Regions from separate parts of the Corynebacterium sp. 335C genome, predicted to be linked through region 1. Evidence: riboswitches for the same ligand, from Rfam matches in the RefSeq annotation. Region 1 holds a riboswitch; each other region holds the start of a gene.
What was found. Region 1 has a riboswitch for thiamine pyrophosphate ahead of QQS41_RS03165 (ECF transporter S component). Riboswitches for the same ligand answer to the same signal wherever they lie in the genome.

Region 1 (7,568 bases):
TGGTCGGCGAGGACGCGCTCCGGCTCCCCGTCGGCGATGACGCCGCCGGAGCCGACGACGACGATGCGGTCGACGTGGCCGACCCAGGCGTCGACGCGGTGCTCGACGACCAGCAGGGTCGCCCCGGCGGCGTCGGCGGCGCGGACGGCGGCGTCGCGCAGCTCCGCGACGCCGGCCGGGTCGATGTTGGCGGTCGGCTCGTCGAGGGCGATGATGCGCGCGCCCATGGCCAGCACACCGGCCAGCGCGAGACGCTGCTTCTGCCCGCCGGACAGGCGCTCGGTCGGCCGGTCCAGGTCGGCGTCGAGGCCGACGAGGTCCAGGCAGCGGCGCACGCGCCGCCAGATCTCGTCGCGCTCCACGCCGAGGTTCTCGGCGCCGAAGGCCACGTCGTCGCCGACGCGGGCGCTGATGACCTGCGAGTCCGGGTCCTGCAGCACCAGGCCGACCTCGCCGCGGGCGGCATCGGCGGGCGCCCCGAAGACGTGGAGCTCGCCCTCGGCGTCGCCGTCGTCGCCGTGGCCGAGGACGCCGGCGATGGCGGCCAGCAGCGTCGACTTGCCCGCGCCGGAGGCGCCGAGCAGCAGGACCTTCTGGCCGTGGGGGATCTCCAGGTCGATGCCGGACAGGACGGGCTTGGCCCGGCCGGCGTGGCGCCAGCCGAAGCCGCGGGCCCGGACCGCCGCGTCCGTCACGCCAGCTGCCGGCGCTCGCGGCCGGCGGCGAAGCGGTCGAGGGCGCCGGTGGCGGCCAGGGCGCGGGTCAGCAGGTGGCCGACGAGGCCCGCCAGCACGATGCCCGAGATGATGACGCAGATGGAGTAGATGATGTTGAACTCCAGCGTCTTCGCGATGTTGCCGGACATGAACAGCTCGAGGACGATGGCGCCGGCGCCGGCGGCCGCGCCGGCCAGCATCGCCGTCGGCAGGCCGAAGCGGCGGTAGGCGAACAGCAGGAAGACGAGCTCGGCGCCCAGGCCCTGGGCGATGCCGGAGTAGACGGTCTCCGGGCCCCACTGGCTGGCCAGCGCCATGGAGACGGTCGCGGCGACGACCTCCACGAACAGGGCGGCGCCCGGCTTGCGGATGATGAGCCCGCCGAGCACGCCGCCCAGCAGCCAGATGCCGACGGCGAGGCCGCCGAAGCCCGGGGTGAACGCGTCGAGCGTCGTGAACAGCGCGTAGCCGACGACGTTCCAGATGACGAAGATGAGGCCGACGGCGACGCCGAGGACGGCGGCGGTGACGATGTCGACGACGCGCCAGCGCATCGACGGCGCCTGCGTGGTGGTGCTCATTGCTGCGTGCTCTCCTTCTGGTGCGGGGGCACGCACGGGGCGTCTCCGGTGGGCGCCGCCGGCGGTGGTGCCGCGGCGCCCGCTCCCTTCGCCGGCATGACCCGGATCAGGTTCAACGGTCGAGGGCGATCCGCGCCCTCCTCTCAGCCCCTCGGTCCCGGGGGCTCCCGTGCGTTGTCGCCCGCGATGCTACCCCACGGCGCCCGCCCGCCCCGTACCCTGAGCCGCATGATCAAGGGTTCGACTCCGGAGGGTGCAGGGGACGCGGCGACGGCGGCCGGGGAGCGCGCCCCGGCCGCGCCCGCGGGCGACGCGGAGCGGTCGGAGGGCCGGGCATCGGGCCGGGCAACCGCCGCCGACGCCTCCGGCGCCGCCACCGGCACCCCCGAACCCGTGCCCGGCGCCCCCGCGATGGGCGCCGGCACGTGGCGCGCGCTGGTCGCCGCGGTCGTCGCCGTGCAGTTCGCCCTGCACGCGCTGGTGCTGTCGGGCCGGACGTTCTACTGGGACGACTTCATCATCGTGGGCCGCGCGGTGGACGTGCCGTGGTGGTCGCCGGACTTCTGGGCCCGCCCGCACGACGGGCACGTGGCGCCCCTGGCCTTCCTGCTGCAGGCGGCGGTGAACGAGGCGGCGCCGTGGCGGTGGTGGATCCCGGCGGCGCTGATGCTGCTGGCCCAGGTCGCGGCGACGCTGCTGCTGGCCCGGGCGGCCCGGGCGCTGGCGGGCCGCAGCTGGCCGGCGCTGGCGGCGGTGGCGTTCGCGGCGTTCACGCCGCTGACGCTGCCGGGGTCGACGTGGTGGTCGGCGGCGGTCAACGCCCTGCCGATGCACATGGCCCTGGCCGCGTGGACCGCGCTCGCCGCCCGCGCCGTCCTTGACGACGATCCCCGCGCCCGCTCGCCCCGCACCGTCGCGCTGGCGTCGCTGGGCCTGGTGGTGTCGCTCGGATTCTTCGAGAAGTCGCTGGCCGTGATGCCGCTGGCGGCGGCGCTGGTCGCGGCGGCCGCCCACGTGCGGGGCCTGCCCGCGGTGGCGGCGATGCGGCGGGCCCGCCCGCTGTGGCTGGCCGGCGGCGCCATCACCGGCATCTGGGCGGTGGTGTGGCTGGGCATCGCCTCCCGCGGCATCGCGGACACCACCGGCGGCGGGCCGCTGTCGGAGCTGTGGTGGCGCGGCCTGAAGGCCGTCTTCGCCGGCCTGGTCGGCGGGCCGTGGCGGTGGGACCGCTGGGCGCCGTCGCAGGCGTGGGCCGAGCCTCCCGTGCCGCTGGCCGTCGCCGGCGCGGTGGCGCTGCTGGGCGTCGGCGCGGCGGCGATGGTCCGCACCCGCCGCGCGTGGGCCCCGGCGCTCGTCGGCGCCGCGTACCTCGCCGTCGTGCTGGCGGCGATGACGACGGCGCGGTCCGGCGAGAACACCTCCGGCATGCTCGCCCAGACGCTGCACTACTACGGCGACGCCGCCCTGGTCCTGGCGCTCGCGGTGGCCGCCATGTTCCCCGCGGGCCCGGGCCGGCCGCTGGAAGGGGACGACGCCGTGTCGCGTGACGACGGCACCCGCCGCGGCGCCGCGGACGACGACGCCGCGGCGGGTCCCGTCGCAAAGCACATGGACGGTGACGCGGATGCGGACGGCGACGCGGACGCCCGCCCGGCGCAGCGCGCGGCCGCCGTGCTCACCCTCGGCGTCGTCGCGGCGCTGCTGGCGTCCTCGGCGTGGTCGACGTGGACCTACCGCCAGGCATGGTCCGGCGATCTCACCGCACGGTGGCTGCCGACCGTGATGGAGGAGCTGCCGAAGGCCGCGGCCGCCGACCCGGCGCCGATGCTCGACCAGCCCGTGCCGTTCGAGGTGCTGCTGCCCGTCACCAACCCGCGCAACCTCTACTCCTCCGTCTTCGACGACGTGGAGGACCGGCCGGGGTTCGCCGACGTCACCCCGCGGCCCCGCATGTTCGACGACCACGGCCGCGTCGTCGACGGCCGCGTCGCCGCGCTCACCCGCCTGGACCAGGGGCCCGTCCCGTCCTGCGGTCACGAGGTGCGCGCCGACGGCTCCGGCCGCGCCGTCGTCGATCTGCCGCTGTCGGACCTGATCTTCCTGGGCAACCACGTCATGGAGCTCAACACGCTGGCCTCCGCGCCGATGACGGTGCGGCTGACGTTCCCCAACGAGCTGTCGACGCCCGACCAGATCCAGGCCGGCGGCGCCGTCGTCGACGTGCCCGCCGAACCCCGCCAGGTGTGGGCGGCCATCGACGGCGGCGGGCGCCTGCTGCGCGTCGAGATCCTCGATGCCCCGCCCGGTGCGGTGCTGTGCCTCGGGGCGGGGGCGATCGGGCCGCTGGTTCCCGCCGAAGGCTGAGAATCCATTAGGATGATCCGGAGAAATCCCGACCAACGCCCGTGATGCCCCTCGCAAAGGAGTTCGTCCATGCGTCACCGTCTCGCCGGCCTCGCCGCCGCCACCGCCATCGCCTCCGCCGCCCTGGTGGCCTGCTCCCCGCCGAACGAGCAGCCCTCCGACATCAAGGTGACGGACCAGGAGAACCCGATCCGCACCTACGAGGCCCCGGCCGAGTCCACCGACCCGTCGGGCTCCGCCACCCCGTCCGGTGAGGTCTCCCCCTCCGGCGAGGCGACCCCGTCCGGAGCCGCGACCCCGTCGGGCGCCGAGACCGCCCCGGCCGAGGGCGGCCACGCGGGCCACTCCCACTAGGAGCCGCAGGAGCCGCAGGGCATCCAACGACGACGCCCCCGGCGCGCCAATCCCCTTTTCGGGGAGGGCGCGCCGGGGGCGTCGCGCATGCGCGGGGGCCGGCCCCGCGGACGGCGGGCGGGCCGGCGCGGCGGGCGGGTCGGCGCAGCCGGCGCACCCGCCGGGGCGGGCCCGCCGCGCGGGACCTACGCCTCCGGGAACCGCCAGATCTCCTCGCCGTGGTCGCGGATGACCGCGAAGGGGGCGTCGGCGTCGGTCATGTCCAGCTCGACGTTGAGCTGGCGGTCCTGACCCTCGTCGTCGCGCCCCTCGACGTTGTAGACCAGGCGCAGGTTCCCGATGTCGGCCACCTCGGGATTCGCGTCGCGCAGCCACGGATTGCGGCGGCGGACGCCGATGAGTCCCTGGTGGGCGCGCCCGATCCACTGGCCGACCTCGGAGAGGTCCTCCGGCGCGGCCGGGAAGACCGGGCGGATCTGGTCGTCGCCGCCGAAGTCCTCCTTCTTCACGCCGGTGTAGCCCTGCTCGTCGCCGTAGTAGACCAGCGGCACGCCGCCGACGGTCATGAGCACCGCCAGCGCCAGGATGGACTTCTCCGCGCCGACCTGGGAGGCGATGCGGGTGACGTCGTGGTTGCCGACGAAGGTGACCGGACGGAAGGCGTCGAGGAAGCCGTTGTGGCGGCCGAGGGTCCACTCCAGCTCGTAGAAGTTGCCCTCCTTCAGCGACGACCACGTCGCCTTCCACAGCTCGTACTCCGTGACGGAGTCCATGCCGGAGGTGGCGACGATGTCGGCGTAGTCGCCGTGGATGACCTCGCCGTAGATGAAGGCTTCCGGGAACTCCTCCCGCACCGCCGGCAGCACGTCGGCCCAGAACTTCGGGTCCACCGCGTAGGCGGCGTCGAGGCGCCAGCCGTCGGCGCCGCGGCGCAGCCAGTGCAGCATGACGTCGCGGACCAGGTCCTTCACCGCGTCGGAGCCGTGGTCGAGCTCCACCAGCGCGTCATGGCCCTCGAAGACGGGCAGCGTCGGCTCGTCGCCGGAGCGGTCGACGGCGAAGAGGCGCGCGGCGTCGGAGGACTCGTCGGCCAGCGCCTCCGCGACGGCGGGGTGCTCGCGGCCGACGTGGTTGAACACGCCGTCGAGCAGTACGCGGATGCCGCGATCGTGCGCGGCGGCGATGAGCCGATCGAAGGCGTCGTCGTCGCCCAGGCGGTCGTCGATGCGGAAAAAGTCGGTCGTGTCGTAGCCGTGCGTCGACGACTGGAACACCGGCCCGAGCTGCAGGACGTTCAGCCCCAGCTCCTGCACGTAGTCCAGCCAGGCGGTGAGGTGGTCCAGGCGGGCCGGGAAGTCGCCGTCGACGCGGGCGCCGTCCCCGCCGCGGTCGTGGACGGGGGCCCCGGTGAAGCCCAGCGGGTAGACGTGCCATCCGATGGTGTGGTCGGTCCACGCGGGTCCGGTGCGGCGGTCGGTCATGTCGGGGCTCCTTACTGGGCGGAGGTGTCGGTGGTGTCGGTCGTGTCCGCGGCCGCGGACGAGCCGGTCGTGCCGGCCGGTCCGGCCGCGCCCGCCTCGCCGGCGCGGGAGGCGTCGTCACGCATCGCGCGGGCGGCGCGCTTCGGCCGCACCTGCGTGCGGCGCTCGCCGGCGCGGGACTGCGGCGTGCCCGGACCCGGGTTGGGGCGCTGGGCGATGGCGCCGGCGCGGGGCTGGCGGCGGTCCGGGGAATCCGGCATCGGCCGCGGGTCCTCGTGGCCGGGCGCGAGCGCGTCGAGCGCGATCTGCACCTCGACGCGGACGCCGTTGATCATGGCGCGCTCGACGACGTCGTAGCGGCTGTTGTGCAGGAAGTACGGGTTGCCGACCTCGGGCCCGCCGCCGCCGAGGAACATGTAGCAGCCCGGGGCCTCGCGGGAGAAGTAGGCGAAGTCGTCGGACGGGGCCCACGGCTCGGCGGCGAAGACCTGGTCCTCGCCGATGGCGGTGCGGGCGGCGTGCCAGGCGCGGTCGGCGGCCAGGTCGGCGTTGACGACCATGGGGTACGGGATCTGCCAGTCGAACTGCGCGGTCGCGCCGTGGGCGGCGCAGGCGCCGTTGACCAGGGACTCGATGTGGCGGCAGATGGTCTCCCAGTCCTGCTCGTCGACGGAGCGGATGGACACCTCCATCGTCGCCTCGTCGGGGATGACGTTCGCCGCCGCGCCGGAGTGCAGGGAGCCGACGTTGACGATGTTCATGTGGTTCGGGTCGAGGTTGCGGCTGACGATGGTGTTGAGCATCAGCGTCGCCTGCGACGCCACGAGCACCGGGTCGACCGACAGCTGCGGGTTCGAGGAGTGGCCGCCGCGGCCGCGGATGGTGATGGACACGATGCCGGACATGGTGGAGACGCGGCCGCGGGTGATGCCGACGTGGCCGACGGGGTGCGGGGCGACGTGGAACGCGTACACCTCGTCGAGGTCGTCGGCGGCGCCGAGGGCGACGAGCTCGCGGGCGCCGCCCGGCAGCTGCTCCTCGGCGTGCTGGAAGATGAGGTGGACGGTGCCGTGGAGGCGGTCGCGCATGCCCTGCAGGACCTTCGCCGTGCCCAGCAGCATGGCGGTGTGCACGTCGTGGCCGCAGGCGTGCATCACGCCCTCGTTCTGCGACGCGAACGGCAGGCCCGTCTCCTCCTTCACCGGCAGGGCGTCGATGTCGGCGCGGTAGCCGATGTCGCGGCCGGTCTCCGGGTCGCCGGCGGTGCCGACGATGAGGCCGATGACGCCCGTGTCCGTCAGGCGGTGCGTGGGGATGCCCCACTCCTGCAGCAGTCCCTCGATGAAGTCCGTCGTCGCGTGCTCGCGGAAGGACAGCTCGGGGTTGCGGTGGATGTGGCGGCGCCATTCGACGATCTCGTCGAACGGCACGTCGATGGCCCGGGCCGCGTCGGCGTCGCGCCCGGCGTCCCGCCCGGCGGCCCGGGCGCGGACGGGCTCCTGCCCCGGGGCGGCGGGGGCGGTGGCGGTGCCGGCGGCATCTCCGGCCCCGTCGGCGCCGGAGGCCCCGGAGGGCGTCATGCCGTCGCGGTCGATGTCATGGGCTGGGTCATCGGTCATGGTGCCAGCATGCCGCGCCGCGGGGGCTCTTCGCCAGGAACGGGCGGATCGGCGGTGCGGGATCGGCCGCACCGCGGGGCGCGGTGTGCGCCGGGTCACGCGGGGCGGGGCGGGTGCGGGCCGCACGGGGTGCGGCATCCGCGTGACGACGCCTCCCGCCCGGGCCGCGTCGCCGCGCGCCTACCTCCAGAACTCCGCGAGGACCTCCGCCAGCAGCCACGGGTCGCGGGCGCCGGTCATCTCGCGCGGCGAGTGCATGGACAGCATGGGCGCGCCGACGTCGATGGTGCGGATGCCCAGGCGGGTGGCGGTGATGGGGCCGATGGTGGAGCCGCAGGGCTTGTGGTTGGCGGACACGAAGGTCTGGACGGGCACCCCGGCGCGTTCGGCGAGGCCGGCGACGAAGGCCTGGCCCCACGCGTCGGTGGCGTAGCGCTGGTTGGCGTTGACCTT
Region 2 (7,568 bases), on a different contig from region 1:
CGGCGTTGGCGACCTTGCGCAGGTTGGCGACGGAGGTGATGACCGCCGCGACGATGAGCGGCGGGACCATGAGCTTCAGCAGGTCCACGTAGGTGGAGCCGGTGAAGTCGAGCAGGGAGCCGAGCCAGTTGCCCTCCCCCATGCCGCGGGCGATGAATCCGAGGATCAGGCCGATGATGAGGCCGTAGATGACCTGGGCGCCGAAGCTGGTGGCCCAGGAGGGCAGGCGGCCGCCGGGTGCGGGGTCGCCGGCCGTGCGTGCGGTGTCCGTGGATGTCACGGTGGATGTCCTTTCGCGGGGATGCGCGCGCACGACCGGGGCGGGTGGCCGGTCCTCGTGCGGGAGCGGGGTCCCGCCGGGCGGGAACCGGCCCTCGTGCGGGGCCCTCCGGACCTCGTTCATCCGGGCCCGGGGCCCGCGGGGCGTGCCGTCGGCGATGCGCGCTGGTGCGTTCTGCGGTGGGCGCCGCGTGGGGCGCCTTCGGCCCGGCGCGCCTGGCTGTCCGCGGGCGCGCCGGAGGGCCGCCGGGCCCCTGCGGGGCCGGGCGGCCTGCTAGCGACAGGCGTCGCTGGCGAGGTGGCCCTGGTCGAGCCACCTGCACGACGTCAGCATCTGATCGACGGCGGACATGACCGCCACGCTAATCCCCGGTTGGGGGCACGTCAAACAACCGGGCCGGTGCGGCCGTCACCGTCGCCCGGGGCCTCCCGCGGGTCCGGCGGCACGTCGTCACGCGCGCCGCCCGGCACGTCGTCACGCAGGTCGCCGCTCCCCGCGCCGCCGGGCCCGCCGCCCGGCACGTCGTCACGCGCGTCGTCGCGCAGACTCAGCTCCGCGTCCTCCCGCTCGCGCTGCCGCTCCCGCTCGCGGGCGGCGCCGGCGCGCTCCCCCTCGCGCCGCTTGCTGGCCAGCAGCCGGCGCAGCTGCCGGCGCGTCATGGTGACGGGCGCGACGTCGGGGCTGGTCGGTAGGACCCAGTTGAGGTGGCCGGCGGCGATGGCGACGCCGGCGCCCGCGACGGTCGCGATGATCATGCCCAGCGTCGGCATGTCCAGCAGGTAGAACGCCACCAGCGTGGAGGCGCCGAGCAGCGCCGGGGTGGCGTAGATGGTGTTGCCGCCGAAGATGGCGGGCACGTTGCCGACGGCGATGTCACGGATCATGCCGCCGCCGACGGCGGTGAGCATGCCGCACAGGATCGCCGACGGCCACGGCATCCCGTAGGTCATCGCCTTCAGCGAACCGGTCACCGACCACACGCCCAGGACGATGGCGTCGCCGTAGCGGAAGAAGACGTCCCACGATCGGCCCTCGAAGTGCGCCACCCACGCGATGAGCCCGCCGAGGAGCGCGAAGCCCAGGTAGGTGGGGTCGGCGAACGCCGCCGGGGTGCCCTTCTGCATGAACGTGTCGCGCAGCAGGCCGCCGCCGAGGGCGGAGAACAGGGCGAGGAAGCCGAAGCCGACCAGGTCGAAGCGGCGCTGCCGGGCGATGGTGCCGCCGATGGCGCCGTTGATGACCACGCCGGTCAGGTCGAGGATGGTGTAGATCGACGAGACGGTGGGGTCGATCACGGGAACTGCCATGACCGGAATCATGGCAGGCCCCGCGGGGCGGCGGGAAGCCGGGGCCACCCGGTTCGCGCATCCGCGCCGGGGCCGTGCCGTAAACTCATGCGAAGGCCCCTATAGCTCAGTCGGTCAGAGCCGCGGACTCATAATCCGCTGGTCGCAGGTTCGAGCCCTGCTGGGGGCACCGCCGCGCGCCCCCCGCGCGCCCTCCCGCGCACGCCCCGTGCGCGTCCCCGCGCCCCGCCGCACACGTCTCCCGCGCCCCGCACGGGTTTTCGTGCCGCAGGTGCGGTGCGTGACGACGTCCCCCGCCCCGGCGCCGGCGGCCCGGTCCCGGCGGTCCCGCTAGATTGGTGGGCATGGCAGGTTTCCAGCGCCCCGATACCCCGACCGTGCTCGTGTGCGGCTCCATCCACCAGGACACCCTCGTGCTGGTCGACGGCATCCCGCAGCCAGGCCAGACCATCATCACGAAGAACCGGAAGAAGGCCCTCGGCGGCAAGGGCGCCAACCAGGCGACCGCCGCCGCGCTGGCCGGGGCGCGCTCCGTCATGGCGGCGACGGTCGGCGAGGATCCGGCGGCCGACGCGGTGCTGGCGGAGCTGGCGGAGAAGGGCGTCGACGTGGAGTCGGTGCAGACGTCGTGGGACGAGCCGACGGGCACCGCGTTCATCGTCACCGACGACGAGGGCGACCCGATCATCTTCGTCTCCTCCGGCGCCAACGCCCTGACGGATCCGTCGGATTACGTCGAGGAGCTCGGCGGCGCGGACGTGCTGCTGGCGCAGGGCGAGCTCCGGCCGGAGGCGACGGAGGCGCTGGCGATGATGGCGAACCTCCACGGCACCCGCTTCATCCTCAACCTCTCCCCCGTCACGGTGGTGTCGGCGGCGCTCATCGACAGCGCCGACCCGCTCATCGTCAACGAGGACGAGGCGTGGGAGGTCCTCCGCGGCCTCGGCGCCGCCGCCGGCGTGCGCCGCGGCGACGTCCCGGCCATCGCGCGGCTGCTGCTGGAGTACTGCGCCTCCGTCGTCATCACCGGTTCCGCGAAGGGCTGCGTGTACGCGCGGGCGGAGGTCGACGGCGGCGACGGCGTCATCCGCCGCCAGCCGGCGGTGACGGTGGCCGAGGAGGACGTCGTCGACTCCACCGGCGCCGGCGACGCGTTCTCCGGCACCCTGGCCGCGGAGCTGGCCCGCGGCGCGGAGCTGGCCGACGCGGTGAAGCTGGCGACCGCCGCCGGCGCGATGGCCGTCCGCGCGGTCGGCGCGACCGCCTCGTTCGCCGACGAGCCGGTGCTGCGGGGGATGGTCGCCGGCGGCGACGTCCCGGAGGCCGACGAGATCCCGGAGGGCGGCCGATGACCCGGGGCGACGCAGTCCCCGTCGACGCCGCCCCCGCCGACGCCGGCCCCGCCGTCACCGATCCGGCAGGCGACGGCCCCGGCGGCACCACCCGCGACGCCGCCCCGTCGGCGCTCGCCCGCACCATCGTCGGCGAGGGCCCCACGGTCGTGCTGTTCCACGGCGTGTGCCACTCCCGCGACGCGTGGGAGCGGGTCGTGCCGCTGCTGGCCGACGACTTCCGCGTCGTCACGGTCGACCTGCCCGGCCACGGCGAGAGCCCGGAGCCGGCGCGCCCCGACGTAGTCGGCTCCGTGCTGGAGTCGCTGGAGGGCTTCCTCGCGGAGGTCACCCCGGACGGCGAGCGCCCGCACCTGGCCGGCAATTCGCTGGGCGGCTACATCGCCCTGGAGCTCGCCCTGCGCGGCCACGCCGCCAGCGCCCTGGGACTCAACCCCGCCGGGTTCTTCCACGGGCGCCTGGATCAGCTGCGCGTCATCCGCCAGTTCCAGGCGCTGCGCGCGTCGGCGAAGCTCATGCGCCCGCTGCTGCCGACGCTGGCGCGCATCCCGGCGGCGCGCGCCCCGATGATGGGCATGTTCTCCGCCCGGCCGTGGCGGGTGCCGCACGCCACCGTCGTCCGCGATTCGGCGGGGCTGCTGGCCAACACCATGGTCGACGAGGGCCTGAACACCGACTTCGCGTTCTCCGACGCGGTCGACGACACCCCGCTGACCTGCGCGTGGGGCACCGCGGATCTCACGCTCGTGCGCGGCTGGCGCCGCCACCGCGACGTGCTGCCCGCCGCCCGCCTGGAGCTGCTGCCGGGCGTCGGCCACGTCGGCATGCTCGACTCCCCCTCGCGCGTCGCCGCCGCGATCCGCGGCTCCATCGCCCGCGCCGCGTGACGGCGGCGGGCGCCGCCGGCGGGTCCCGTCGCAGCGCATCACCCGCGTGACGACGGCGCGCCGCGCGCGGGAGCCGTCGCAACGCAACCGCGGCGCGGCGACGCTCCCCGCGCACGACGACGGCCCCGGCCGCACCCCTCCACGGTGCGGCCGGGGCCGCGTCGCATCCGGCGGGCCCGCGACGGCGGGCGCCGGCCATGCCGATTATTCGGCGGCGACGAAGTCGTAGGCCTTCGGGTCGAACTTCCGGTGCTCGCGGATGAAGCGCGTCGTCGTCGACGGCCACACCGCCGGCGCGTTGCCCTTGTCGTCGATGTACCAGGAGCTGCAGCCCGTCACCCACGCCGACGGCTTCAGCCGCTCGCGCATCCACTCGTTGTACCGGTGCTGCGCCTCCGCGGTGACGTCGGCGACGTCGAGGCCGCGGGCGTCGCGGTAGTCCAGGCGGCCGAGGAAGTAGCGGACCTGGGCCTCGAGGATCTGCAGCATCGACGAGTGGCCGAGGCCGGTGCCCGGGCCCATCATCACCGTCATGTTCGGGAAGCCGTGGACGACGGTGCCCTTGTAGGCCTCCATGCCCTCCTCGCCCCACACGCCGGCCAGCGAACGGCCGTCGCGGCCGTGGACCAGCTCGAACGTCGGCGAATCGGTGACGTGGAAGCCGGTGCAGATGATGAGAACGTCGATCTCGTGCTCCACGCCGTCGCGGGTGCGGATGGAGTGGGCGCCGACCTCCTCGATGCCGGAGGTCACCAGCTCCACGTTGTCGCGGTCGATCGCCGGGTAGTATTTGTTCGAGATGAGCATCCGCTTGCAGCCGATGCGGTAGTCCGGGGTCAGGGCGGCGCGGGTGGCCGGGTCCTTCACCTGGGTGCGCAGCATCGCGCGGTTCATCCAGACCAGCGGCTTCATGGCCCACTCGGCCTCGGTGGTGAGGCCCGGCACCTGCGACTCGCGCAGCACCCAGTCCTGGGCGCGGACGATCTGCCGCAGCCCCGGCACCTTCTTCAGCAGCAGCTTCTCGACGCCGGCGTACGGGCGGTCGATGCGCGGCATGATGTACGGGGGCGTGCGCTGGAAGACGCTGAGCTTGCCCGCGGCCTTCGCGACCTCGGGGACGATCTGGATGGCGGAGGCGCCGGTGCCGATGACCGCGATGCGCTTGCCCTCCAGGTCCGCGTCGTGGTCCCAGCGGGCGGAGTGGAACATCTCGCCCTGGAAGCCGGCGATGCCCGGGATGTCCGGCAGCTTCGGCTCGCACAGCGCGCCGACGCCGAGGACCAGCTCGCGGGCGCGGAAGACGACCTCGCCGCCCTCCTCCGGCGAGCCCTGGTCGCCGGCGACGGCCGGCTTGCCGCCGTCGACGCGGCGGGTGGTGACGTGCCAGCGGCGGTCCTCCTCGTTCCAGGAGGCGTCCGTCATCTCCGTGCGGAACTCGATGTGGTCGTACAGGCCCTCCTTCCGGGCGACCTCACGCTGGTAGCGGTGGATCTCCGGCTGGTGGCCGAAGCTGCGGGACCAGGGGAAGTCCTGGCGGAAGGACAGGGAGTAGAGGTGGCTGGGGACGTCGCACGCGGCGCCCGGGTAGGTGTTGTCGCGCCACGTGCCGCCGACCTCGTCGGCGCGCTCGATGATGGTGAAGCCCATCCGGCCGGAGCGGCGCAGCTGGGCGCCGGCGATGAGGCCGGAGAACCCGGAGCCGACGATGAGGACCTCGACGTCGCGGACGCGGCCCTCATCGGCCCCCGCAACGGCTGCCTTGGTTTCCTTGAGCGAAGCTGTCATGCGCGGAACGTTAGACCCGTTCGGATTGCGAATGAAGATATTCAGGGAAACAAACGTGACCGGGGGTACTCCGCGGGTGGAGTTGTGAGCGCGGTCACCCCGGGCCGGCCGCGAGCCGGATGGCGGCGCTCGACCAATCCAACGAGGGCCGTTTAAGGGGCGCCTTGGTTCACGTGCGGCCGGATCGTATTAGGCCCCAATGAGGCCCTTGTGAGCCCCCATACGAGTACCAGGCCAGGGCATTACGCCTCTGGCCTGGTGTTTTGGCTCCCCCAGCTGGATTCGAACCAGCAACCCTTCGATTAACAGTCGAATGCTCTGCCGTTGAGCTATGGGGGAATGCGTTGGCCGGGCTGTTCGCCCTGCAACGGGACATGACTTTACCCAGCACTTCCGGAGGCGCCAAATCCCCTGTTCATCGCCAGTTTCGCAGGCTTCCCACGCACGATCGAGGAAGGGCCGCCGCGAACGCCGGAGGCCGTGTCGGCCCCGTTGCTATCCTCGGCGGCGACACGGGGTGCCCGCACGGAGGCGGGCTGAGATGAGACCCGTCGAACTTGATCCGGTTCAGACCGGCGAAAGGATTGTCGTCATGGCCGAGCAGCCGCATGCCCGCACCGCCCCCTCCCCCGTCCCGCCGCCGGCGCCGCGCATCGCGGAGGCCGTGCCGCGGGTGCTGTCCATCGCGGGCACGGACCCGTCGGGCGGCGCCGGCATCCAGGCAGACATGAAGGCCTTCGCCGCGCACGGCGCCTACGGCATGTCCGCCGTGACGGCTCTGGTGTCGCAGAACACCCACGGGGTGCGGGAGGTCCACGCCCCGGGCCCGGAGTTCCTGCGCTCGCAGCTGGAGGCGGTCTCCGACGACGTGGAGATCGACGCGGTGAAGATCGGGATGCTGTTCGACGAGGGCATCATCGCCGTCGTCGCCGAGTGGCTGGACCGGGTGAAGTGCCCGATCGTGGTGCTCGATCCGGTGATGGTGGCGACCTCCGGCGACCGCCTGCTGGTCGCGGAGGCCGAGGAGGCGCTGCGGGGGCTGCTGCCGAAGGCGTCGCTCATCACCCCGAACGTCCCGGAGCTGGCGGTGCTGGCCGGCGCGGAGCCGGCGGCCGACTGGGACGGGGTGCTGGAGCAGGCCCGCTCCGTCGCCCGCTCGGCGGACGTGCTGGTGCTGGCGAAGGGCGGCCACCTCGACGGAGACACGCTGCACGACGCGCTGGTCCACCCCGACGGGACGGTCGAGGAGGTCGCGGCGCCGCGCGTCGACACGACGTGCACGCACGGCACGGGCTGCTCCCTCTCCTCCGCGGTCGCGGCGCTGTGGCCGCGCCTGGGCGACCCGGCCGCGGCGGTGCGCGTCGCGAAGCAGTGGCTCACGGAGTCGCTGGAGCACGCCGCGGAGCTGCGCGTCGGCTCCGGCCACGGCCCCGTGAACCATTTCGCGGGCCTGTGGGGCCGCGGCCTCGCGCCGGCGAACCCGGAGATCATCACCGACGCGTGGTGGGAGGCGATCGACGACCTGCGCTCGGCGATCGACGACCTGCCGTTCATCGCGCAGCTTGCCGACGGGTCCCTCGACGGCGACGACTTCGCCTGGTACCTCGCCCAGGACGCGGTGTACCTCAACGGCTACTCGCGCGCCCTGGCGGCGGCGTCGACGCTGGCGCCGACGCAGGCGGAGCAGATGTTCTGGGCGAACTCGGCGCACTCGGCCATCGCGACGGAGATGGAGCTGCACCGCTCCTTCATCGGCGACGCGGCGGGCGCGGAGCAGCCGCAGCCGTCGGCCGTCACCCGCGCCTACGTCGACCACCTGCTGGCGACCGCGGCCCGCGGCTCCTACGGCGAGGCCGTCGCGGCGCTGCTGCCCTGCTACTGGCTGTACCAGGAGATCGGCAGCCGCCTCGCCGCCGCCGCGACCGCGGGGCACCCGTACGAGCAGTGGCTGGCCACC
Region 3 (7,568 bases), 430 kb from region 1:
GAGCACCTCTCCGACGAGGCGTTCGAGGGCGCGCTGGGCGCCGCCACGGTCATGGCGATGAACAACGTCGCCTACCGCGCCAAGGGCTGGCTCGGCTCCGACTACGCCCAGGTCAAGTTCGGCCTGCGCATGAACATCATCTCCAAGCCGCCGGTCGACAAGGTCGACTTCGAGCTGTGGCAGATGGCCGTCTCCACCGTCAACGGCTGCGAGCACTGCACGCTGGCCCACGACAAGGTCGTCCGCGAGGGTGGCCTGACCAAGGAGCAGGTCTGGGAGGCCGTCAAGATCGCCTCCGTCATCCAGGCCGTCGCCCAGGTCGTCATGATCGAGGACGCCCGCTAAGCCGGCTCCCCGCATGACGCGGCCCGTCCACGACGGGCAGCATGCCTGAGAAGGGCCCGCCGTTCCCCCGGGAGCGGCGGGCCCTTCCGCGTGCGCGGGTGGCGCGTGACGACGGCGCCCCGCGCGGCGCGCGTCCCGCCGGCCGCTGCCACCGCCCTCCTCCCCCGATCGCGGAGACGCCGCCGCCCTCCCCGGTCGCGGGGCGGGCGGCGGCCGTCGTCATGCCGGGACCGCGTCCCGGGGCCGTGGTGCTAGAGGACCATCGCGGCGACCCAGCCGGCCGCGAGCAGCGGGAGGTTGAAGTGCAGGAACGTCGGGATGACGGTGTCCCGGATGTGGTCGTGCTGGCCGTCGGCGTTGAGGCCGGCCGTCGGGCCGAGCGTCGAGTCGGAGGCCGGGGAGCCCGCGTCGCCGAGCGCGCCGGCGGTGCCGATCATGGCGACCGTCGCCAGCGGCGAGAAGCCCAGGGACAGGCACAGCGGCACGTAGATGGTCGTGATAATGGGCAGCGTCGAGAAGGACGAGCCGATGCCCATGGTGACGATGAGTCCGACGACGAGCATGGCGAACGCGGCGGCCGCCCGGTTGCCGCTGAACAGCGCGGCGGTCGCGTCGACCAGCGGGGTGACCTGCTCGGTGGCCTGCATGACGGAGGCGAAGCCCTGGGCGGAGATCATGATGAAGCCGATGAGCGCCATCATCTTCATGCCGGCGGTGAACACGTCGTCGGCCTGCCGCCAGCGGACCGCGCCGGTGAGCATGAAGATGGCGAGGCCGGTCAGGGCGCCAACGAGGAGCGAGTCGGCCTCGTAGCCCGCGGCCTGCATCCACACCTGCACCGCGAACGTCGCGATGATGGCGATGACGGCGACGACGACGCGGTACGTCGACGGGCGCTCGTCGTCCTGCACCGCGTCCATGTCCCCGCCGCCGGAGATGGCGCCCGAGACGGTGACCGCGCCGTACTCGCGGCGGCCGCGGTAGCTGACGAACACGGCGACGAGCAGACCCGCGAGCATGCCGAGCGCCGGGATGCCCATGGCTACCATGACGTTGATGCCGGTGACGTCGAGGCCCGCGACCTCGATGTTGTGCATGAGGATGTCGTTGAGGAAGATGTTGCCGAAGCCGACCGGGACCCACATGTAGGTCGTGACCAGGCCGAAGGTCAGCACGCAGGCGACGAGGCGGCGGTCGAGGCGCAGGCGGTTCATCACGCGCAGCAGCGGCGGGACGATGAGCGGGATGAAGGCGATGTGGACCGGGATGACGTTCTGGCTCATGATCGCCATCGCGAGGATGCCGACGATGAGGCCCCAGCGCGTCGCGGCCTCCGCCTTCCTCTTCGCGCTGTCGCCCTCGACGCCGATCTTCTCCACCATCCAGTCGGCCAGCATCTTCGGCAGGCCGGTGGAGGCCACCGCCATGGCGAACGCGCCGAGCAGCGCGTAGCTCAGCGCGATCTTCGCGCCGCCGGACAGGCCCTCCTGGAAGGCGACCATCGTCCCGTCAAGCCCGAGGCCCGCGACGAGGCCGCCGACGAGGGCGCCGATGAACAGGGCAAGGACAACGTGGACCCTCACGACCGCGAGGATGAGCATCACCAGGACGGCGAGTAGCACGGCATTCATGCGGATTATTTAAGCAGTACCTCAGGGTCCGCCTCCCCCGCCACCCCCGGCGACGCGGGCCCCGGCCCCGCGGCCGCTCCCCCGTTCGCGGGATGCGGGACCGACGCGCCGGCGGACACGCGGGCGGGACATGCGGACGGCCCCGCCGCGCGTGATGCGCGGCGGGACCGGGGTTCGGTTGCGGGACGGGCCCGCGGGGCGGATGCCGGGGACGCTAGGCGACCGCGTCGATCGGGCGGCGGCCAGCGGTGACCTGGCGGTACAGGTGGGCGGTCATGAGCACCGCCGCCGGCAGGGCGACCAGCAGGCCGACCAGGCACAGGATGGCGCCGGCGAAGCACACGACGGCGACGATGATGGTCATGACCAGGATGCCCGCGTAGTTGGCCTTCGCGGCCTCCACGTTGGCCTTCAGCGCGTCGATCGGGTTCAGGCGGCGGTCGACGATGAACGCCAGCAGGTAGCCGTAGAACGGGCCGATGAGGATGGCCAGCAGGAACGTAAAGATGGAGACGAACGGCGGGAACAGCAGGCTCGGCAGCTGCAGGACGAAGCCGATGACGCCGGAGAGCAGGGCGCCGAGGGCGATCGGGCCCCAGTTGTCGATGCGGAAGAAGTCGCCGAACTGCAGGCTGCGGCCGTCGACCTGCTCCAGGGCGCCGCGCCACGCGAGCGCGGTGGCGAAGCCCACCAGGATCGTCATGACGATGTTCATGATGAAGGTCATCGGGGTGGGCTCCTGCAGCGCGTTCGCCTCGTAGGAGACGCTGCCCGGGCCGGAGGTGGCGGCGAGCTGGAATGCGCCGAGGAGGCCGAACACCAGGCCGATGATCATGAAGACGACGAACAGCAGGATCGTGAAGCCGATCCACGGCACCGCCGCGCGGCCGAAGGCCTTGAAGCCGAAGTTGAACGCGTCGCCGATGCGGGCGCCGGGGGCGTAGGTGGCCACCGGAACCTCGGGGGCCTCGTCGCCGCCGCGCTGGCGGACGCCCTCGCCGGGCGGGCCGTGCTGGGCGCCCGGGGCGCCGTAGGCCGCGTTCTGCGCGCCGTAGCCGCCCTGCTGGCCCTCGTAGCCCGCGTTCTGCGCGCCGTAGCCGCCCTGCTGGCCCTCGTAGCCCGCGTTCTGCGCGCCGTAGCCGCCCTGCGGGGCCTGCCCGCCCTGGGCGCCGTACGGGTTCGCGGCGTTCGGGTCCTGGCCGTACGGGTCGTACCCGCCGTTGTCGTTGCCCGGGTTGCCCGGGTATCCGTTGTCGCTCATGTCACATGTAGTACCAGGCATCGCGGGGTGCCGCGCGGAATCGTGACACCCCTGCGATTTTCGTTCCCGCGCAGGCTAGGCGACGGTGATCTCGGCGCGGCCCTCGAACGGCGTCAGGCGGCCGCCCCCGCCGCGGGAGGAGCCGGCGTAGGTGACGGCGTAGACGCCGGGCGCCGCCGAGGAGGTGTCCCAGGTGACGGTCGCGGACGTCGACATTCCGTCCTTCACGAACTCCAGGCGGGTGTCCACGTGCGAGTCGTCGGCGACGACCGCTCCGTCGGGCCCGACGATCGTGATGAACCCGGCGTCGTGGCGCAGGTCCGAGTTCGGGTTCGCCGCCGCGAACGTCACCGAGACGGACTCGCCCGCCGCGACCGGGGCGCCCGGGGACTGCAGCACCTCGCCGAAGGCCGCGCCCGCCGGGGGCGCGTCGATGAACGGGTTGCCGACCGGGGACGGAGGGATCTTGCCCGTCAGGTCGCCGGCCGCGGCGCCCGCCTCCACCGGCGCGCCGGAGGCCAGCGCCCCCCGCCAGCCCGGCGAGGATCTGGGTCGCCGCCGGGGTGGCCAGGCGTCCGAAGGCGGTGGCGCCGCCCTCGTAGTCCTGCTGGTCGTACTCCTCCGGCGTGGTCAGGTAGTGGCCGTAGCCGTTGACGTAGCCCTGCACCTGCACCAGCGCCGGATCGACGCCGGCCTCCGCCGCGACGGCGCGTCGGATGCGATCGGCGGCGACGACCGTCGGCTCGAACGACAGGGAGACGATGTGGAAGCCGCCGACGCGGTGGACCTGGAACAGGAACGTCTGCTGGATCATGCCCGGGATGTAGCCGGCGGGGATGAGCAGATCCTTGTTGCCGTGGATGGCCTTCGCCGACGGCGGGACGACGACCTGGTTGACCTTGTTGATCCACGGGGTGCCGCCGCGCTCGCCCTCGTTGAATCCGAGCGCCGGGTCGCCGCCGCCGTCCTCCTGGCTGGACGCGGCGAACGCGGCGCCGAGGATGGCCGGGCCCGTCGTGCCCGCGGCGCCGTCCGGCGTCCAGCGGCCGTCGACCTGCACGTTGGCGAAGTCGACCCACTGGTGGCGGCCGTCGATGCCGCCGCCGGGCAGCGGCACCGCCGAGCCGGACTTCACGCCGTCGCGCTGACCGCCGAGGATGCGCGCCGAGTCGTACTCGTCGGCGCCCGGGCCGGAGTTCGGGGTCAGGCCGTGGTTCGGGCTGACGTCGCCCGGCGCCGACATGGCGAACGCCGCGACGAACGGGGCGGCGGGGACAGCTGGCGTCCGCGGGACCGGCGGGGACCGGCCCTCGCGGGAACGGCCCCCTACGCGCCCGGCTGCGCCAGCGCCGCCTTCAGCCCCCGGGCCGCGGCCTCCGGGTCGCCGGCTGCGGCGATGGCCCGCACGACCACGACGCGCGACGCGCCCGCCTCCCGGACGTCGGGGACCCGGGCCGCGTCGACGCCGCCGATGCAGAACCACGGCCTCGCCGTCCCCCCGGGCTCCCCCGCCTCCTGTTCCGCGGCGACGCGGGCCGCCATCGACACGGCCTCCAGCCCGACGGGCGCCCGGTCCGGCTTCGTGGGCGTCGCCCACACGGGGCCGATGACGGCGTAGTCCAGGCCGGGGTCGGCCATGGACTCCCGGAACATCGCCTCGGTCTGGTTGGAGCGGCCGATGAGCACGTCGTCGCCGAGGATGGCGCGGGCCTGCTCCGTCGTCAGGTCCCCCTGGCCGACGTGGAAGACGTCCGCCCCGACGAGCTTCGCGACGTCGGCGCGGTCGTTGGCGGCGAAGAGCCGGCCGTGCTCGGCGGCGACCTCGGCGAGGACCTCCAGCGCGGCGATTTCGGCGCGCGCCTCCAGCTTCTTGTCGCGCAGCTGGATGACGTCGACGCCGCCGGCGTAGGCGGCGTGGAGGAACTCGCGCAGGTCGCCGCGGTCGGCGCGGGCGTCGGTGCACAGGTACAGGGTCGCGTCGGCGAGCATGCGGCGGCGCTGCTCGCGGGTCCGTCCGGTCATGGAGCCTATGCTAGGACCGGACGAGGAACCACGGGAGCCCCGCACGGGGCTGAGAGGGCCGGGAGCCGGCCGACCGTCGAACCTGATTCGGATCATGCCGACGAAGGAAGGTGCGCCGTTGAACGGGACCGATCACCCGGCCGCCGCCGGGGAGGGCCGTGTGCCCGCCTCGGCCGTCATCGCGGGAGGGGGCGTCATCGGGCTGGCGACGGCCTGCGAGCTACTGCGCCGCGGCGTCGACGTCGTCGTCGCGGATCCGGAGCCGGCCTCCGGTGCGACGCGGGCGGCCGCGGGCATGCTCGCCCCGGTCGCGGAGGTCGTGTGGGACCAGCCCGGGCTCTACCCGCTGATGGTGGAGTCGGCGGCGCGCTACCCCGCGTTCGCGGCGCGGATCGCGGAGGCCTCCGGCATGGACGCCGGGTTCCTGGAGTGCGGCACGCTGGTGCTCGCCGGGGATTCGGCGGACCGGGCGGCGCTGACGGAGCTGGCGCAGCTGCAGCGCTCCATCGGCATGGACGCCGAGGTCATCGGGGTGCGCGAGGCCCGGACGCTGGAGCCGGCGCTGGGCCCCGGCGTCGTCGGCGCCGTGCGCATCCCGGGCGACCACCAGGTCGATCCGCGGAGGCTGGCCGCCGCGATGCTCGCGGTGCTCGGGGAGCGCGTGGTGCGCGCCCGGGTCGCCGCGGTGCGTGACGACGGCGGCCGCGCCGGCGGCGTCGTCCTCGACGACGGGCGGGTGCTGGGGGCGGAGGAGACGGTCGTCGCCGCCGGCATCGGCGTCGGCGGCATCGCCGGGCTGCCGGAGGGCCTGCGGCTTCCGGTGCGCCCGGTGCACGGCGACGTCGTCAGGCTCCGCGTCCCGGAGCGCCTGCGGCCCCTGACCACCCGCGTCATCCGCGGCGTGGTGCAGGGCCGGCCGGTGTACGTCGTGCCGCGCGCCGACGGCACCGTCGTGCTCGGCGCCACCAGCCGGGAAGACGACCTGGCGGGCGTCTCCGCCGACGGCGTCCACCAGCTGCTGCGCGACGCCTCCCGCCTCGTGCCCGCGATCCTCGAGTGCGAGATCACGGAGCTCATCGCCCGGGCCCGGCCGGGCTCCCCGGACGACGTGCCGATGATCGGCCGCGTCGCGCCGGGCCTGACCGTCTCGGCGGGCTACTTCCGCCACGGCATCCTGCTCACCGCGGTCGGCGCCGACCTCACGGCCGACGCCGTCTGCGGCCTCGACCCCGACCCCCGCTTCGCCGCCGCGGTGGACCCGCGGCGCTTCTCCCGGAAGGACACCGCATGACCGACACCCCCGCCGTCGTCAACGGCGAACCCCACCGACCCGCCGAGGGCGAGACGCTGCTGGAGCTCGTCGCCGCCCGCGTCGGCGCGGAGCTCAACCCCGACGGCACCCCGGCCGGCGGCGGACGCCTCGGCGTCGCCGTCGCCGTCGACGGCGCCGTCGTCCCCCGCGGCCGGTGGGCGGACACGCCCGTCGCCGGCGTCATCGACATCGTCACCGCAGTCCAGGGAGGCTAGGACATGAACGACACCACCGACGCGCCCGGCGCGGCCGCCGATCCGCTCGTCATCGCGGACCGGGAGTTCGGTTCCCGGCTCATCATGGGCACCGGCGGCGCGACGTCGCTGGACACGCTGGAGCGGGCGCTGCTGGCATCCGGCACGGAGCTGACGACGGTGGCGATGCGCCGCCACTCCCCCGACGGCCGGCAGAACGTCTTCGGCATCCTGGAGCGCCACGGCATCGCCGCGCTGCCGAACACCGCCGGCTGCTACACCGCCCGCGACGCCGTGCTCACCGCGGAGCTGGCGCGCGAGGCCCTGGAGACCGACCTGGTGAAGCTGGAGGTCATCGCCGACGAGGAGACGCTGCTGCCCGACCCCGTTGAACTCGTCGACGCCGCCGACCAGCTCGTCGGCCGTGGCTTCCACGTCCTGGCGTACACCAACGACGACCCGGCGCTGGCCAAGCGCCTGGAGGACCTCGGCTGCGCCGCGGTGATGCCGGCGGGCTCTCCGATCGGCACCGGCCTCGGCATCCTCAACCCCCACAACATCGAGCTCATCGTCGACCGGGCGGAGGTGCCCATCATCCTCGACGCCGGCATCGGCACCGCCTCCGAGGCGGCGCTGGCGATGGAGCTCGGCTGCGACGCGGTGCTGCTGGCCTCCGCCGTCACCCGCGCCCACGACCCGGAGGCGATGGCCCGCGCCATGCGCGACGGCGTGACCGCGGGCCGCACCGCCCGCCTCGCCGGCCGCATCCCCCGGCGCCGCCTGGCCCGCGCCTCCTCCACGTT

Region 2: another riboswitch for thiamine pyrophosphate. It lies ahead of thiD (bifunctional hydroxymethylpyrimidine kinase/phosphomethylpyrimidine kinase); the one in region 1 lies ahead of QQS41_RS03165 (ECF transporter S component).
Region 3: another riboswitch for thiamine pyrophosphate. It lies ahead of thiO (glycine oxidase ThiO); the one in region 1 lies ahead of QQS41_RS03165 (ECF transporter S component).

Annotation. Positions count from the first base shown of each region.
Region 1 is NZ_JASTTB010000001.1:745,122-752,689, forward strand. Features, by position in the region: gene QQS41_RS03160 (ABC transporter ATP-binding protein) at 1-695, opposite strand, end outside; gene QQS41_RS03165 (ECF transporter S component) at 692-1,297, opposite strand; TPP riboswitch at 1,378-1,471, opposite strand; gene QQS41_RS03170 (hypothetical protein) at 1,526-3,661, shown strand; gene QQS41_RS03175 (hypothetical protein) at 3,731-4,015, shown strand; gene QQS41_RS03180 (alpha-amylase family protein) at 4,201-5,496, opposite strand; gene QQS41_RS03185 (M20 metallopeptidase family protein) at 5,508-7,115, opposite strand; gene QQS41_RS03190 (M18 family aminopeptidase) at 7,296-7,568, opposite strand, start outside.
Region 2 is NZ_JASTTB010000002.1:317,057-324,624, reverse strand. Features, by position in the region: gene QQS41_RS08475 (dicarboxylate/amino acid:cation symporter) at 1-280, opposite strand, end outside; partial or broken gene QQS41_RS08470 (trimeric intracellular cation channel family protein) at 877-1,599, opposite strand; tRNA gene QQS41_RS08465 (tRNA-Ile) at 1,683-1,756, shown strand; gene QQS41_RS08460 (PfkB family carbohydrate kinase) at 1,932-2,939, shown strand; gene QQS41_RS08455 (alpha/beta fold hydrolase) at 2,936-3,826, shown strand; gene QQS41_RS08450 (flavin-containing monooxygenase) at 4,031-5,611, opposite strand; tRNA gene QQS41_RS08445 (tRNA-Asn) at 5,876-5,950, opposite strand; TPP riboswitch at 6,115-6,213, shown strand; gene thiD (bifunctional hydroxymethylpyrimidine kinase/phosphomethylpyrimidine kinase) at 6,204-7,568, shown strand, end outside.
Region 3 is NZ_JASTTB010000001.1:316,228-323,795, forward strand. Features, by position in the region: gene QQS41_RS01390 (carboxymuconolactone decarboxylase family protein) at 1-345, shown strand, start outside; gene QQS41_RS01395 (Na+/H+ antiporter family protein) at 597-1,976, opposite strand; gene QQS41_RS01400 (hypothetical protein) at 2,191-3,237, opposite strand; gene QQS41_RS01405 (neutral/alkaline non-lysosomal ceramidase C-terminal domain-containing protein) at 3,313-3,759, opposite strand; partial or broken gene QQS41_RS01410 (neutral/alkaline non-lysosomal ceramidase N-terminal domain-containing protein) at 3,854-4,480, opposite strand; gene thiE (thiamine phosphate synthase) at 4,564-5,259, opposite strand; TPP riboswitch at 5,280-5,385, shown strand; gene thiO (glycine oxidase ThiO) at 5,378-6,550, shown strand; gene thiS (sulfur carrier protein ThiS) at 6,547-6,786, shown strand; gene QQS41_RS01430 (thiazole synthase) at 6,790-7,568, shown strand, end outside.